DNA from 2 places in the Caballeronia sp. Lep1P3 genome. Region 2 is predicted to be linked to the other one. Evidence: predicted binding sites of a transcription regulator. Region 2 holds the regulator's gene; the other holds the start of a gene.
The links. Region 2 encodes FliA, which starts transcription of late flagellar genes. Its sites were predicted from a motif close to CTAAAGTTTNNNNNNNNNNNGCCGNTA; they were not measured.
Positions count from the first base shown of each region.

Region 1 (8,814 bases), 330 kb from region 2:
GGTGATCGGTGAGCACCAGATCGAAGCGCTCGGCGAGCGCGCATTCGAGCCCTTCGTTGCCGTCGGCGGCGAGCGTCACTTCGTAGCCCGCGGTCGTCAGCGTGGCGCTGAGGATTTGCCGCATGGCGGCGGAATCGTCGATTGCCAGAATGTTCTTGATCATGTGTCGCCTTTCGAGTCTGCTGCGTCGCGAGCTTCTGTCCGGATGACGGCGCAAACGTGTGGAGTCTTGAGCGTTTTTTTGTGCGGTTCGGGGCGTAAGGCAGCGTTATTGCGTCAACGCCGCCGGCATGAACTGGCCGATGGCCGTCTCCCCGCCGTTGTCGAGCGTCGCGGCGGCGCCGCCGTCGTCGCGCATCATCGACGCTTCCGCGCGGTGATTCAGGACGATGACGCTGATGCGCCGGTTCTCCGGATCGAGCGGGTCTTGCTTGTCGAGGTTCTGCGTGGACGCGAGGCCGAGCACGCGCAGCACCTTGGCTTCGTCCATGCCGCCCGCGATCAATTCGCGCCGCGACGCGTTCGCGCGGTCCGCCGACAGTTCCCAGTTGCTGTAGCCCTTCTCGCCGCCCGCGTACTTCACGGCGTCGGTGTGGCCCTGCACGACGATATGGTTCGGCACGTCGTTGAGCGTGCGGCCTATTTCGCGCAGGATGTCGCGCATATACGGCTGCACGGCGTCGCTCGAGAGCGCGAACATCGGGCGCTTCTGCGTATCGACGATCTCGATGCGCAAGCCCTGCTGCGTCGATTCGATGCGAATCTGCTGCTTGAACTGATGCAGCGTCGGGTTCGCTTCGATCGCGGCCATCAGCTTCACCTGAAGATCGTGCAGCCGCGCCTGTTCGCGCCGCTCGAGTTCACCTTGCGCCTCTTTGAGGAACTGCTCGTCGGGTTTCGACGACGAGCGGTCCGCAAGCTGCGTGCGGCCGTCGGACCTGCGCGCATCGCCCGGTTCGTTGCTGGAAATGTCGCGCCCGCCGCCGGTGATGATGCTGTTGTCCATGCCGACGGTCTTGCCGCCGACCATCGCGGCCTTGAGCGGCATCTGAAAGTACTCCGCGATGCCGCGCCGCTGCACCGGCGACGTGGACGACAGCAGCCACATCAGCAGGAAGAACGCCATCATCGCGGTCATGAAGTCCGCATACGCGAGCTTCCACGCGCCGCCGTGATGCCCCTTCGCGCCCTTGCCGACGACGCGCTTGATGAAAATGGGCCGGTCCTTGTCGACGCTCATGGTGTCACTTCGCCTTCACGCGGCGGACGTGCTCTTCCAGTTCGGAGAACGACGGGCGCTCGGTCGAGAAAAGCACTTTGCGGCCGAACTCCACGGCGATCGCGGGCGCGTAACCGTTCAGGCTCGCGAGGATCGTCACCTTGATGCACTGGAACATCTTCGTCTGCTCGGCGGCGCGTTGCTCCGCGATGTTCGAGAGCGGCGCGATGAACCCATACGAAAGCAGGATGCCGAGGAACGTGCCGACGAGCGCCTGCGCGATCATCTCACCGAGAATCGCGGGCGGCTGGTCGGCGGAGGCCATCGTATGCACGACGCCCATCACCGCGGCGACGATGCCGAACGCGGGCATCGCGTCGCCCACTTTCGAGAGCGCCTGCGCGGGCGCTTCGCCTTCGACGTGATGCGTCTCGATCTCCTCGTCCATCAGGCTTTCGATCTCGAACGCGTTCATGTTGCCGCCGACCATGAGGCGCAAATAATCGGTCATGAACTCGACGATGTGATGGTCCGCGAGCAGCTTCGGGTACTGGCTGAAGATCGGGCTTTTGTGCGGATCGTCGATGTCCGCTTCGAGCGTGAGCGTGCCTTCCTTGCGCGCTTTGGCGAGCAGCACGTAGAGCAGGCCCATCAGCTCCATGTACACGTCCTTGTTGTACTTGGAGCCCTTGAAGAGCGTGGGAATGACGAAGAGCGTCGCCTTGATGGTCTTCATGCCGTTGCCGAGGATGAACGCGCCGATGCCCGCGCCGGCGATCATCAGAATTTCGACCGGCTGCACGAGCGCGCCGAGATGACCGCCTTCGAGCGCATAACCGCCGAAAACGGACAACAGCGTGACGAGCGTTCCAACGAAAATCAGCACAGTCCAGTCCTCAGGTTCGGGTGCGGGATGACCGGCGTCAGATGCGCGGTTATGTCTCGCGGATAGGTCGCGGTTATGTCTCGCGGTTATGTCTCGCGGTTATGTCTGTTTACGGCACGGGGAGGAAAAACTTTGGCGGAGGGGCGGACGGCCGGCGCTCAGGCGGCGACCGGAGCCGCCACGGAGGCCGCGTTCGATGCGGGCTGCCGGGCGCGCGCCTTGCCGGTCTTGCCCGCGCGCGATGGCGGCTGGCACAGGCCGCAGACATAGCCGGGCCGCAGATCGTAGGCATGCGCGACAAAGTGTCCGCCGCAGCGCGTGCAGGCGTTGGTTTGCAGCATGCCGGAGTCGAAGTAGCGCACGAGCGTCCATGCGCGCGTGAGCGAGAGCACCGGTTCCTCGCCGTGAAGCGACATGTGTTCCAGATACAGGCGATAGCTCTTCACGATCGACTGGATGCCGGTCAGGGAGCCGCCGCCGTGCGCAACGATGAACCGGAAGATCGCGTGAAAGAGCGACGAATGAATGTTCGGCTGCCACGTCAGGAACCAGTCGGTCGAGTACGGCAGCATGCCCTTGGGCGGCGACGCGCCCTTCAACTCCTTGTAGAGCCGGATGAGCCGGTCGCGCGACAGATTCGTCTCGGCTTCGAGCAATTGCAGGCGCGCGCCCAGCTCGATGAGTTCGATCGCGAGCGTGGTCTCGCGGACTTCAGCGATCACGCTTCGGGTCGCCATCGCCGGAAGTCCGCGCTTAGCCGATCTGGGCGACGGGCGCGTCGGCGAGCAGGATCGCGGCGTGCGCCTGCGCGAACGCCGGGCTTTTGTCCTTGTCGGCGAGCGACGCCAGAATCGTGTGGTCGTCGAAACGAAAGCGGCACAGCAGATGGCTCGACGACGCCACCTTCACCGCCTGCGCGAGCGTCAGCGCCGAAAGCACATCCGCGACCTCGCCGGAGAGCCCGAGGCGGTACATCGCCGACATGCGGTCGTCCTGGAGCAGCCGCTGCGCGAGGAGCAGGTACGCCAGGTTCACCTCGCGGATTTCCGCGAGGGCGCTCGTATTCGTGGCCGTCATCTTTCCCCCGAAGTCGTTTCGTGGCTGGTCAGGCCTGGCGGGAAACGTTTGCTCGGATGCGCCGTGGTCGCGGCATATCCGGCCCCGCTTATCGTGTCTGCCTGATTGTCACGTAGCGCGGCGGCGGTCGGTATCGGAAGAACATGCCGATTCGCGGACCGAATTCCGGCAGACAACGTGTAGGAAAAATTCGTACAACGGCGGTCGGTTAGTTACCGAATCCGCACGCGAGGAGACTGCTTATCGGCAGGAAAAGCGCGGACTTTATCCCTGTCGTCCGGGCACGCGCCGTGCTCTGAGGTGCTTCGCCGCTCGCATAGCGCGTCAAACTCGCCTCCATCGCCCGTGTCCGTGCAATTTCTGACTTCGTAACAGCCGGTGTTTCGCGCTGTAACAACGTTAAGCGATTGAAAAATGACGTGAAATGCCGCTCTCGATCCCGATAATGATCGTAAGGGATAACCCGGTCGAGAGCCGGAACCGATCTCGGGCGGCGCCAGTGACATACCGCAGCCCGCCCGACGGCATCGCAAAACGCTCCACCTGAGTGTCAGCGCGGTGTCCATCCGAACAGCTTTGCAGCGACCGGACCTTGGCGTTCACGCCCGACTCCGGCCGACACAGGAGAGTCACGTTATGCGAATCGCACAAATTGCACCGTTGCACGAAGCAGTCCCCCCGAAGTTTTACGGCGGCACTGAGCGCGTGGTGTCCTATCTGACGGATGCGCTCGTCGACCTCGGCCACGATGTAACCTTGTTCGCAAGCGGCGATTCGCAAACCCGGGCGACGCTCGAAGCCGCGTGGCCGCGCGCCTTGCGGCTCGATCCGACGATCCGCGATCCGCTCGCGCCGCACATGCTGCTGCTGGAAACGGTCCGCCGCCGCGCGCACGAATTCGACGTGCTGCACTTTCACCTCGACTACATGCCGTTCCCGCTTTTCACGCAGCTCGACACGCCGTTCGTCACGACCCTGCACGGCCGCCTCGATCTGCCGGAACTGCAGCCGATGTTCAACACGTTCACGAAGGCGAACGTCATCTCGATTTCGGACAACCAGCGCGGGCCGCTGCCGCAGGCGAACTGGCTGAACACGGTCTATCACGGCCTGCCCGAGAATCTGCTGACGCCGCAGCCGGAGAAGAAGCCCGAATATCTGGCGTTTCTCGGCCGCATCTGCCCGGAAAAGCGCGCCGATCTGGCTATCAAGATCGCGGCGCAAAGCGGGCTGCCGCTGAAGATCGCGGCGAAGGTGGACAAGGTGGATCAGGACTATTTCAAGTCGACCATCGAGCCGCTCCTGTCGCAGGCGCATGTCGAATTCATCGGCGAAATCAACGAAGCGCAGAAGCCGGAGTTTCTTTCGGGTGCGAAGGCGCTGCTCTTCCCGATCGACTGGAACGAGCCGTTCGGCCTCGTGATGATCGAATCGATGGCGTGCGGCACGCCGGTGATCGCGTTCAACCGCGGCTCGGTGCCCGAAGTGATCGACCACGGCGTGACCGGCTTCATCTGCGAAGACGTGCAGGGCGCAGTCGGCGCGCTGCAACGCATCGACGAGTTGTCGCGCACGGAGATTCGCGCGCAGTTCGAGCGGCGCTTCAGCGCGCAGACGATGGCGCAGAACTACGTCGACACCTACGCGGCGATGCTTCAGGCCGCGAAGCGCCCGGTGCTTCGTCAGGTCGCCCTCGGCTAAACGACCCCCGTTTCACGCGCTGTAGTCGGCAGTCACGCAACGCCGCCCTTTCGGGCGGCGTTTTTGTTTCGTCCACCGAACAAGGAGAAGTCCGAAGATTGCGTCGCCGTGCGAGAAAAACGCAGAGATCCACTATTTTTGACAGTTTGCCGAAAGAGCCGCGCTTAAACTGCGCTCCGCAAGACCGCTCGGTTTCTTGCGTCAAATCAAGCATCTCTCACATTGTCGAAGGCAGGATCATGCAATTGTCGAAGCGTCTCGGCGCTGAAATTTTCGGTACTTTCTGGCTCGTGCTGGGCGGTTGCGGAAGCGCCGTACTGGCCGCTGCCTTTCCCCAACTCGGCATCGGGTTCGCGGGCGTCTCGCTGGCGTTCGGCCTGACCGTACTCACCATGGCGTTCGCCATCGGTCACATCTCGGGCTGCCATCTGAATCCGGCGGTGAGCATCGGTCTCGCGGCGGCGGGCCGTTTCCCGGTGCGCGAAGTTCTGTGCGTCAAGTTGTGCAGAAACCGGATGCCGGTGGTTTCGGTTGATCGTATGCGGTCCTTAAGGGACGCCCTAGCAATGGACGAGTGATTCTCTGATGCTACCTGTCCACGTGGACAGCTGGGATGAGAGTACATGACAGAAGATCGAGACTTGCGTAGCCGTCTGGTAGTCGGCGCGAAACGGGATGGTCGCCGGGAATACGATCCGCAAGCCCGCGAGGAACTGGTCCAGTTGTGCATGACGTCCGGCGTTTCGATAGCCCGGACGGCGATGCAATACGGCTTGAACCCGAATCTGTTGCGCGAGTGGATCACGCGCTATCAGAAGACACATGCGGCGCGGAATTCGGCGGATAAGGAACTGAGACCAGCAGACAGGGCATCGCTTGATGTCACGCCGCCTGCCTTGCGGACTGACGCGACCGACGTGCCATCACCATTTGTACCGGTCGTTCAGGGGGCTGTGACGGTTGAACGAGCGGTGTCCGCGCGCACACCATCGATCACGGTTGCCTTGCACATACGTTTGCCTAACGGTGTTGAGTTCGACATCGCAGAGGCGACCATCGACGAGCTGACCACCGTGGTCCAGATGCTCGGGAGGATGCCGTGTTCCGGTTCGACGATAATCTGAAGGTCTACCTGCACCGCGATCCTGTCGACTTCCGCTACGGCATGAACAGTCTGTCGATTCTCGTCGAGCAGTCGATGCGCCTAAATCCGATGGACACGTCGCTTTACATCTTCGGAAACCGACGTCGTGACCGGATAAAGATACTTGGCTGGGACGGCAGTGGTTTCTGGCTTTTTATAAAACGATTGGAGAGCAGCCACTTCATCTGGCCAGACAACAAGGCTGAGATCGTGACGATGACGAGCAACGTGTTGCACGCGTTGCTCGATGGCGATGACATCACCGCGATACGACGGCATCCGAAGCAGGAATATCGCCGCGTGAGCTGAACAGTGAGGCCGTGCGCCGGTCTAACCGGCCATGCCGATCAATGTCACGATCACCGCCGAGGAATTGAAGGCGTTGCTCGCCGAGCGCGATGCTGCTCGTGCATTGCGAGAAGAACAGGAGGCCTTACGCGGCGCCTTGCGGCTTATGACCGCAGAGCGCGATCTTGCTGAGGAGCGACTCCGAGCCTACCGTCGCGAACTGTTCGGCGCCAAGAGCGAGGCACGAGATTCTGATCAACTTGGCTTGTTCAACGAAGCCGAGGTGCTCGGCGCGAACAGCGCGCCTGCTCAAGAAGACACGCCGGAGACGACGGTTGGCGCGCACAAGCGCAAGAAGCGCGGTCACCGCAAGCCGCTTGATCCCAATCTACCGCGCGAGGTCGTGCGGCACGAACTGCCCGAAGCCGAACGCTTTTGCACGAACGATGGACAAGCGCTCGTCGAGATCGGCGCGGAGATCAGCGAGCAGCTCGATGTGATCCCCGAGCAGCTTCGAGTGATCCAACACCAGCGCGTTAAATATGCGTGTCCGTGCTGCGATCTCGGCATCAAGGTCACTCCAGCGCCGCCGCGCATCATCGCGCGCGGACTGTTGAGCGAAGCGGCGCTCGCATGGATCGCCACCGGCAAATATCAGTTCGGCGTGCCGCTCTATCGCCAGGCCGGTTTGCTGTGTCGCTTCGGCGGAGACATCTCGTCGAACACGATCGCCGCCAGCATGGTTCGCGTTGGCCTCGCGACCCAGCCCGTGATCAACCTCATGCGCGATGCGTTGCTTGATGCCGAACTGATCTACTGTGACGAGACGACGTTCCAGGTACTGAAAGAGAAAGGGCGCAAGCCGCAAACGAAGAGCTACCTCTGGGCGCAGATGACCAATTCAGGCATCCCCATCCGCTGCTTCAGCTATACGCCCGGACGCGGTGCCAAGCTGGCCGACAAGCTGTTCACGGGGATCCGCAAGGGCGCCGTTCTGATGACTGATGGCTACGAGCCCTACAACGACATCGCTCAACGCTACGACCTCGTGCACCTCGGGTGTTGGGCACACCTAAGACGGTACTTCATCAAAGCGGAGGAGAACGTGCCGAAAGCCGCGCGTTCGCCCGATCTGCTCGCGACACGCTTCATCACGCTGATCGGCAAGCTGTTCACTGCGGAGGCCCGCTCTAAGAAATGGGCAGCTGAGCGACGACAGCGACTGCGACGTCGATACAGCACGCGCATACTCGACGCCATCTACGCTTTAGCCCTCGCGGAGTCGCCCGGCGTCGTACCAAAAAGTTTGCTCGGAAAGGCACTGACCTATCTGCGCGAGCAGTGGCCGAAGCTGATCCGCTACGTCGAGAACGGCACTTGGGCCATCTCGAACAACCCTTGCGAGAATGCGATTCGCCCCTTCGTCGTCGGGCGCCGCTCATGGCTTTTTAGCGACACCGTAGCGGGGGCGAACGCAAGTGCAAACCTCTACAGCCTGATCGAAACCTGCAAAGCCGGGGGCATCGATCCCTATCGCTACCTTCACTGGTTGTTCCAACGTCTTCCTCTGGCGAGGACCGTTGACGACTACGACGCGCTGCTTCCTTGGAAGATGCCCGCAGATCTCCGCTGACCCGCATTGCTGACGCACATCACGCGCTCTCCACCTTACTCCGAGGGGCGTCGTTCGTGGATCGCGTACGGTTGATCCTTCTTTGCGGCGTGCGGTGCGAAGGGCGTAGCCCGCAGCGCCGAACGCCCGCTATGCAGCAGCGCGCAAGAACTCCTTCTTCTGCTCGGCCAGCAGGGCCATGTTCAGATAGCGGCTACCCTCCAGCCACGTTTCATGCGTTTCACTGCAAAGCGCCCTGACTAAGCGCAGACACGCGGCCTCGTTGGGGAAGATCCTCACGATGCGCGTGCGCCGCTTGATCTCTTCATTCAATCGCTCGAGCATGTTGGTCGACTTCAAATGCTTGTGATGCGCGCGCGGCAGCCGGTAGAACGTCAGCGTCTCAGCAATGTTGCCTTCAACCCAATCCACGAGCTTCGGATATTTGCCCTGCCATTTGATAATCCACGCCGCGAGATCTCGCTGCGCCTCCTGCAGATCGCGTCGGTCGTACATCCAGCGCAACTCCTGCAAGCAGTCGTCGTCGGCCTTGCGTGGCAGATAGTCCAGTGCATTACGCAGAAAGTGCACGTAGCAGCGCTGCCAGGCGGCCTCAGGAAGCACCTCGCCGATGGCCTTCTTCAGGCCCGCATGATCGTCCGAGGCGACGAACTCCACGCCTGAGAGCCCGCGCTTTTTCAGCCCCAGCAAGAACTCCTTCCAGCTCGAATGGCTCTCGCGGTTCGCCAGCTCCACGGCCAGCACTTGCCGATGACCTTCCCAGTTGATGCCAATGGCAATCAGCACCGCCTGCGAGCGAATCACGCCTGATTGGCGCACCTTCTCATAGCGCGCATCGACGATCAGATACGGATACGCTTCCTCGA
Region 1 is NZ_CP084265.1:2,928,118-2,936,931, forward strand. Features, by position in the region: gene LDZ27_RS13735 (response regulator) at 1-163, opposite strand, end outside; gene motB (flagellar motor protein MotB) at 269-1,240, opposite strand; gene motA (flagellar motor stator protein MotA) at 1,245-2,105, opposite strand; gene flhC (flagellar transcriptional regulator FlhC) at 2,264-2,842, opposite strand; gene flhD (flagellar transcriptional regulator FlhD) at 2,859-3,182, opposite strand; gene LDZ27_RS13760 (hypothetical protein) at 3,582-3,785, opposite strand; gene LDZ27_RS13765 (glycosyltransferase family 4 protein) at 3,819-4,883, shown strand; partial or broken gene LDZ27_RS13770 (aquaporin) at 5,123-5,374, shown strand; gene LDZ27_RS13775 (transposase) at 5,507-6,007, shown strand; gene tnpB (IS66 family insertion sequence element accessory protein TnpB) at 5,983-6,336, shown strand; gene LDZ27_RS13785 (IS66 family transposase) at 6,368-7,948, shown strand; partial or broken gene LDZ27_RS13790 (IS256 family transposase) at 8,078-8,814, opposite strand, start outside.
Region 1: the regulator FliA is predicted to act here: its motif matches at 2,215-2,241, upstream of motA (flagellar motor stator protein MotA).

Region 2 (8,814 bases):
CTGCCGGTGATGGCGAGCGAAGACGCGCTGATGGAACGCGGCGGCGTCTTCGCGCTGATGGGCCCGACGGGCGTCGGCAAGACGACGACCACGGCGAAGCTCGCCGCGCGCTGCGTGATGCGCTTCGGCGCAAGCAAGGTCGCGCTGCTCACGACCGACAGCTACCGGATCGGCGCGCATGAGCAACTGCGCATTTTCGGAAAGATTCTCGGCGTCTCGGTCCACGCGGTGAAAGACGCCGCCGACCTGCAGCTCGCGCTTTCGGAGCTGCGCAACAAGCACATCGTGCTGATCGACACCATCGGCATGAGCCAGCGCGATCGCATGGTGTCCGACCAGATTTCGATGCTCTGCGGCGCGGGTCAGCCGGTTCAGCGCCTGCTGCTGCTCAACGCGACGAGCCACGGCGACACGCTCAACGAAGTCGTGCAGGCCTACAAGAGCGCCGCCGACCAGCCGCCGCTCGCGGGCTGCATCCTCACGAAGCTCGACGAAGCGACCAATCTCGGCGGCGTGCTCGACACGGTGATCCGCTACAAGCTGCCGGTGCATTACGTATCGACCGGACAGAAGGTGCCGGAGAACCTGTACGTCGCGACGAAGCGTTTTCTCATCAAGAGCGCGTTCTGCATTCCGCGCGACGGTTCGCCGTTCGTGCCGCAGGACGACGAAGTGCCGGCTCTGCTTTCCGCATTGTCCGCGCGTGCCACCACCGAACTGCATGAGGTCCGCTTTGGATAAGTTCGTGCTCGATCAGGCTGAAGGCCTGCGACGGCTGCTGACGCGCGCCGGTTCGCGCGTGGTCGCGGTCGCGGGCGGACCGGCGGGCATTGGCTGCACGTCGGCGGTGGTGAATCTCGGCGCGGCGCTCGCCGTGCATGGCAAGGACGTGCTCGTGATCGACGAGCGGCAGAACGTGGCATCGGCTGCGCGCATGGCGGGCTTGTCCGGCGCGGGCGCTTTCGCGGCGGTGATGTCGGGCCGCCAGAGCGTGCAGGAAGCGGTGACGCGCACGCCGTTCGGCTTCTCGATGATCGCCGCGCCGCGCGACGAGCGCATCAGCCACGACGCCGCGCAGTGCCGCGCGTTACTCGACGGCCCCGCGGACATCGTGCTGATCGATACGCAGCTCGACCGGCATGGCGCGCTCTCGTCGCTCGCGGCGCAGGCGCATGACTTTCTCATCGTGACGCGCGCGGCCGCGTCGGCGATCACCGAGGCGTATGCGTGCATCAAGCGTCTGCACTACGCGCATGGGATCGGCCAGTTCCGCGTGCTCGTCAATCACGTACAGAACCCGGCCGATGCGGCGGTCGCGTTCGACAACCTCTCGAGTGTCGCGAGCCGGTATCTGGCCGTGTCGCTCGTGCAGGCAGGATATGTGTCCGAGGATGCGCGCGTCACTCGGGCAAGGGAGCTGTCGCGCTCGGCGGTGGAAGCGTTCCCGGCTACGGCCGCGGCGCGCGACTACCGGCAGATCGCGGCCGAACTCCTGCATTGGCCGATGCGTCCCGCGCCGCATGCGCGCGAGACGCGCCTGGCCAGCGACGCGCGGTTTTCGGCAGGCGAGTCTGAGCAGGGCGGGCGGGAGGCGTTGCGCATGGCGCATGCGCTTTCCGGTCATGCATTGAGCAGCACGGCGTCGATGTGACAAAGACTAAGGTGACCCAGATGTACAACGCCCAAGGCAAACTCTCGCAATCCGACGTGCTTACGCGCTATGCGCCGCTCGTTCGCAGATTGGGACTTCAGCTCGTCGCCAAGATGCCGGCGAGCGTCGATCTCGACGATCTCATCCAGGCGGGCATGATCGGTCTGATGGACGCGGCGAGCCGCTACAAGGAAGATCAGGGCGCGCAGTTCGAGACGTACGCGAGCCAGCGCATTCGCGGCGCGATGCTCGACGAACTTCGCGCGAACGACTGGCTGCCGCGCAGCATGCGCAAGACATCGCGCGAGGTGGAAAGCGCGGTGCACAAGGTCGAGCAGAATCTCGGGCGCTCGGCAAGCGAAACCGAGATCGCCGAGCACATGAAGTTGCCGCTCGACGAGTATCAGTCGATGCTGCAGGACCTGCATGGCAGCCAGCTCATCTACTACGAAGACTTCGATCGCTCCGCCGACGACGAGCCGTTCCTCGACCGCTATTGCGTCGATCGTTCGGACCCGCTGTCCGCGCTGCTCGACGACAGCCTGCGCGGTGCGCTGATCGAAGCCATCGACAAGCTGCCGGAACGCGAGAAGCTCCTGATGAGCCTCTACTACGAACGCGGCCTGAACCTGCGCGAAATCGGCGCGGTGATGGAAGTGAGCGAATCGCGCGTGTGCCAGTTGCACAGCCAGGCGGTCGCGCGGCTGCGCACGAAGCTGCGCGAGCAGGCGTGGACGGGCGTGGAGGCGTAAGCGCGCGAGCGCGCGCCTAGTTCGCCTCGAAGTCGCGCGCTTCGGCGAACACCGTCTTGCCAATGCCGAGACGCTTCGCGCGATACATCGCGCGGTCGGCGGCGCGCAGCACGGCGCTCATGTCGGCGCGGCCCGCTTGCGCCGCGCTCGACAGCATGCACGCGCCGATGCTCGCCGACACCGACACCTGCCGTTCCTGCACCGACGTGATCGATGCGAGCGCCGCGTGAATGCCTTCGGTGATCGAAAGAACCGCGTCGCGGTCGCGCACGCGATGCGCGAGCACGACGAACTCGTCGCCGCCGAGCCGCGCGACGGCGTCGCTCGCGTGCGTGCGCCGCGCGAGCAGTTGCGCGAATTGCTGCAACAGCATGTCGCCGACGGCGTGGCCGTAGGTATCGTTGACTTCCTTGAAGCCGTCGAGATCGATGAGCAAGAGCGCGGTGTCCGCCACCGATGCAGCCATCGCCCGGTCGACGATCCGCTTGAGCGCATAGCGGTTCGCGAGTCCGGTGAGCGGATCGGTGGATGCCTGACGCGCTAGATCGCGGTTGGCGCTGCCGAGCCTGTCGACGAGCACGCCCAGGTACACCGACGCGGCGATGGCGCTGAGCGCCAGCCCGAGCGCCGCGGGCCGGTTCGCGCGCCACCACGGCTGCCAGAGCGCGAGCGCCACGATGACGGCGATTGCCGTCGCGCACGACACCGCGAGCGTGCGCTTCCCGTAGCGGCAACCCGATCCGATCAGAAACCAGAAAACGACCCACAGCAGCGGCAAGGCGCTTGCGCCGCCAGCGGCGAGGGCTGCGCCGAGGAGCGCCTGATCCGCGATCGTCGTGACGACGAGGCGCGTCTGCGAAGGCGAACTCGCGCGATTCACGACGAGCAGCGTCAGCGCGCCATAGCACGCGTAGAGCGCGACGATGCGCGCGACCATCGACGCATCGCGCGATGGGAAAAGCCACGCGTAGCAACAGTACGCGATGAGCACGCACGCGCCGAGAACCACGCGAAGGGTGGCCTGCTCACGTTCCGGATGTCGATGCTGCGCCCACGCGAAAGCATAGGCCCGGCGTTCTGGCGGGTGCGCGTGCTCCATGATGATCCCCTGGTCTTCGTCGCGTGGCGTCGCGTGGGTTGAGTGCGCGCGCTGTGTTTTGTGCTTGTTTTGCCCCGTTGCGATGCTGGGGTATTTTGCAGGTTTTTGGGGTGGGGTGTGGTGGGGGCGTGCGGTAATGCGTCGGGGCCGGCGGGAGGACGAAACGTCGCGAGATGCGTAAGGATGGATGATATTGGCGCGCCCGGCTGGGATCGAACCAGCAACCCCTGCCTTCGGAGGGCAGTACTCTATCCATTGAGCTACGGGCGCTTCGGCGGGAGCCTTGCGTGTAGGGTGCCAGAAGGCGGCCGCAAGACCCATGCGAATCCGAGAGAATACCCGGTTTCCATGAATCCGTCCATCGCGCGGGGCGGAAGCGGCCTTTCGCACGCCGACGCAATCGCCGCGCGATGCGGGTAAACGCCCGTTTGCACGCGCACGAGCGCCAGCGCCTTCCGTTAAACGTTCCGTCTATAATCGACCGTGCCTTCCAGCAGGCGACGCACAACGCAAAGCTGTCACTGAACCGACTCACCTAAAAAAACGGGAGACGAGACAAGCATGAGCGAAGCACCCCACGGAGCCCCGATCAAGACCCCCGGCCAACTCATCGCGGCGGTGATCGCGGGATTCGGCATTCCCGTCGCCATCATCGTTCTGCTCGCGGTTTACGTCGACAACACGACGCGCACCGGCGCAGGCACCAATCTCGACGCATCCATCGAACAGAGAATCGCACCGGCCGCGCAAGTCGATATCCGCGATGCCAACGCGCCGCGCGTCTACAAGACCGGCGAGGAAGTGTTCAAGGCCGTCTGCTCCGCATGTCACGCAACCGGCACCGCCGGCGCGCCCAAGTTCGGCGATTCAGGCGCATGGGCGCCGCGCATCAGCGAAGGTTACGACACGCTCCTGCACAACGCGCTCAACGGCAAGGGCGCGATGCCGCCGCGCGGCGGCACCAGCCCCGACGACTACAGCGACTTCGAAATCGCGCGCGCCGTCGTCTATATGGCGAACAACGGCGGCGCCAAGTTCGACGAGCCCGCGCAACCCGCGCCGGGCGCGGCGGCTACATCGGCCGGATCGGCAGCATCGGCGCCAGCGGCCGCTTCGGGCGCGAACGAGAACGCGCAGGCCGCAGCCGCCGTCGCCGCGCTGGCCTCCGTGCCGCAGACGGCATCGGCTCCGGCGGCGGGCGCGCAAAGCGCCGATGCGTCGCAGGCCGGCAAGGCGCTCTACGAGCAGGTCTGTCAGGCGTGCCACGCGGCGGGCGTGCTCAATGCGCCGAAGTTCGGCGACAAGGCCGCCTGGGCGCCGCGCCTCAAGGACCCGATGGACACCGTCTACAACTACGCGCTGCACGGCAAGGGCGCGATGCCGCCGAAGGGCGGATCGAACGCGCCGGACGCGGATGTGAAGGCGGCCGTCGACTACATGGTGAATGCGTCGAAGTAAGCGAACGCGGCGAAGGCTTCAGTTCTTCTGCAGCATCGCCTTCAGCATCGCCATGCGGTCCTTCGGCGAAAGCGGCTTCTCTTCTTCGGTGGGCGGCGGGGCATCGTCGAGCAGCATCTCGGGGATGAACCGCGACGGCTCGCACACCACCGTCTCCCGCGCGCGCTTGCGCTTCTTGCACCAGTTCAGATGCAGGCTGCGCTGCGCGCGCGTGATCGCGACGTACATCAGGCGGCGCTCTTCCTCGATGCGCGAATCGTCGATCGGCGCGTCGCCGTCCGAGCCGCCGCGATGCGGCATGATGCCTTCCTCGACGCCCACGAGAAACACATGCGGATATTCCAGGCCCTTCGACGCGTGCACCGTCGAAAGCCGCACCGCGTCCGGGTCTTCGTCCTTGCCTTCGAGCATCGACATCAGCGCGACGGTCTGAATCAGCCCGAGCAGATTCTTGCCTTCGCCGGCCAAACCGTCGGCGGTGTCGAAACCCGTCTGCTCGGCTTCCGGCGCCGCTTCGGGCTTCGTGCCCTTGCGCTTGAGCCATTCGAGAAACTCCAGCACGTTCTGCCATTTCGACTGCGCCTGCCGCTCGTCGAAGGCATCGTAGAGATAGGCCTCGTAGTGGATGGCTTCCATCATGTCGTCGAGGACTTCGGTCGCCGGATCGCGCGCGGCGCGGTCCGATAGCCGGCGAATCCACTCGCAGAACGTGCGCAGCGGCTCTACCTGACGCGCCGACAGCCGCGCCTCGATGCCGCCCATGAACACCGCTTCGAACAGCGACACCTTCGCCGCGCCCGCGAACGCGCCGAGCGCTTCGAGCGTCGTGTTGCCGACGCCGCGCCGGGGCGTCGTGATCGCGCGGATGAAGGCGGGATCGTCGTCGGGATTCGCGATCAGGCGCAAATACGCGATCAGGTCCTTGATCTCGGCGCGGTCGAAGAACGACTGCCCGCCCGAGAGCACATATGGAATGCGTTCGCGCCGCAGCACCTGCTCGAAGATGCGCGCCTGAAAATTGCCGCGATACAGGATGGCGTAGTCGCGAAACGCCGCGCGCCGCTCGAACTTGTGCGCCGAGAGGCGAAAGACGACGGATTCGGCTTCGTGCTCTTCGTCGTTGCAGCCGGTGACCGTGATCGTGTCGCCCATGCCGTGCTCGGACCACAGCTTCTTCTCGAAGAGCTTCGGATTGTTCGCGATGACGTTGTTCGCCGCCGTCAGAATTCGCACCGTCGAGCGATAGTTCTGCTCCAGCTTCACGACGTGCAGCTTCGGGAAGTCCTTGCCGAGCTGCGCGAGGTTTTCGAGCGTCGCGCCGCGCCAGCCGTAGATGGCCTGATCGTCGTCGCCGACCGCCGTGAACGCCGCGCGCGGGCCGGCGAGCAGCTTGAGCAATTCGTACTGGCAGGCGTTCGTGTCCTGATATTCGTCGATCAGCAGATAACGCAGGCGGTTCTGCCACTTCTCGCGCACCGGCTCGTTTTCCGCGAAGAGCTGCGCGGGGCGCAGGATCAGATCGTCGAAATCGAGCGCCTGATACGCGTGCAGCGTCGCCGCATAGCTCCGGTAGACGATCGCGGCCTGATGCTCGTCCTCGTTGCTCGCGAGCACGGCGGCGTGATCGGGCGAGACCATCGCGTTCTTCCACAGCGAGATGATCGACTGGATCTTGCGGATGAGGCCCTTGTCGGTCGTGCCGAGCTGCTCCTGGACCATGCCGAAGCAGTCGTCGGAATCCATGATGGAAAACTGCGGCTTCAGGCCGACGTGTTCCGCTTCCTGCCGCATGATCTGCACGCCGAGCGAGTGGAACGTGCAGATGGTCAACTGATTGACCGGCACTTTGCGGCCTTCCTTGCCGGGCGTGGTGAGCGTCTTGCCTTCCAGCAGCTTCGCGGTGCGCTCGCGCATTTCGAGCGCGGCCTTGTTCGTGAACGTGAGCGCGGCGATGTGCTTCGGCTCGAAACCCTTTCCTTCGATCAGATGCGCGATCTTCTGCGTGATGACGCGCGTCTTGCCGCTGCCCGCGCCGGCGAGCACGAGACAGGGACCATCGAGATAGCGCACGGCTTCGCTTTGCGCGGCGTTGAGACCTGCGGGCATCGTTTCGGATTCTGGAAAGTGAGGCGGGCGGCGCACGGCAAAGAGCGACGCCGCTGATTGAACTGCGAGAACCGCCGCGCAACTCGTTGAAAGCGCGACAAATTCGAGAGCGCGATGTTAACACGATAGCGCGCGGCGGGTTTTGGCCCCCGTTCGTTTTCCGGTGGCGGCAACGGGGCGCCATGCCACAATATCCGACCGATCCACGACAAGATGATGCCCACAATGAGTTCAGCACTGAAAGTCGGCCTGATGGGTTACGGTCTCGCCGGCGCGACGTTCCACGCGCCCGTCATCGAGCATTGCGGGCGGGCCGAAGTCGCGGCCATCGCGACGAGCCAGGCCGAGCGCGCGCAGGCCGATTACCCGGACGCGCGAATCGTCGCCGACTTCGATGCGCTCATTGCGCTCGACGACATTGCGTGCATCGTGATCGCCACGCCGAACGACACGCATTTCGAGCTTGCGCAACGCTCGCTCGCGGCGGGCAAGCACGTCGTCGTCGACAAGCCCGTGACGCTTTCCGCCCGCGATGCGCGCGCGCTCGCCGATCTCGCCGCCCAACGCGGGCTGCTGTTCGCGCCGTTCCACAACCGTCGCTGGGACGGCGACTTCCTGACGGTGCGTGCGCTGATCGAAAGTGGGCGGCTCGGGCGCATCACGCATTACGAATCGCACTTCGACCGCTTTCGTCCGAAAGTGCCGCAGCGCTGGCGCGAGGAAGCGTCGCGCGGCGGTGGCCTGCTGTTCGATCTCGGGCCGCATCTGATCGATCAGGCGCTCACGCTCTTCGGCGCGCCGCAGACGGTGACGGCGTTCGTGAAGGCGCATCGCGACCACGCGCACGCGCCGGACTACGTGCATCTCGTGCTCGGTTATGACGACAAGCAAGTGGTCCTGCACGCGAGCGCGCTCGCCGCGCTGGAACCGCCGCGATTCGCGATTCACGGCACGCGCGGCAGTTATGTGAAGACCGGGCTCGACGTGCAGGAAGATCAGTTGCGCTCGGGCATGCGGCCGGGCAACGCGGAATTCGGCAAGAATCCGCCGGGATTGCTGCGCGAAGTCGATGGCGATCACGACCTGCGGCATCAATTCGCGACCCGCGACGGCGCGTATGTGGAGTTTTATCGGGCGCTGGCGGCGTCGGTGCTGGACGGCAAGCCGTTTCCGGTGACGCCGCAGGATGCGGTCGATGTGATGACGGTCATCGAGCTGGCGATGGAAAGCGAGCGCGAGCAGCGGGCGGTGGCGTTCGTGCGGCGCTGAGGCTATCGCCGGTTGACGTTCCCCGACGTCGTGCTCACCTTTCCAGCGATATCGCAGCAGTTCACGTTGCCCGACACGACCGAGACATCGCCTACCTGTCCGTGCACCGCGAGCCGTTCGCAGCTTTCTGCCTGAATCGACTCGACGTTGCCGTGAATTTCGATCGTCACGCGCGGCGCGTCGCCGGTGCCGACGTCCTCGCCGTCGACTGTCACGCGGTTGCCGCGGACGGTGACGCGCTCGCCGGTCACTGTCCGGCCGTTGATCGTAATGGATGCCATTCGGGCGTTCACTTCGAAAGTAAGATCAGCATCGAGTCTAGGTGAACGCGCGAGCGCACAATCCCGATTCGGGTAAAAAATTCACGCAACCACGCAGTGAAAAAGCCCGCGATCAGCCGCGTCCGAATCCGTTTGACAACCCAATTTCCGTCGCGTAAATTCTGCCGCACGCGTCGGGAGAGCGCGTGGCCGTCGTCG
Region 2 is NZ_CP084265.1:156,711-165,524, forward strand. Features, by position in the region: gene flhF (flagellar biosynthesis protein FlhF) at 1-741, shown strand, start outside; gene LDZ27_RS00670 (MinD/ParA family protein) at 734-1,651, shown strand; gene LDZ27_RS00675 (RNA polymerase sigma factor FliA) at 1,672-2,403, shown strand; gene LDZ27_RS00680 (GGDEF domain-containing protein) at 2,420-3,502, opposite strand; tRNA gene LDZ27_RS00685 (tRNA-Arg) at 3,697-3,772, opposite strand; gene LDZ27_RS00690 (cytochrome c5 family protein) at 4,064-4,960, shown strand; gene LDZ27_RS00695 (UvrD-helicase domain-containing protein) at 4,979-7,066, opposite strand; gene LDZ27_RS00700 (oxidoreductase) at 7,292-8,335, shown strand; gene LDZ27_RS00705 (hypothetical protein) at 8,338-8,616, opposite strand; glycine riboswitch at 8,781-8,814, shown strand, end outside.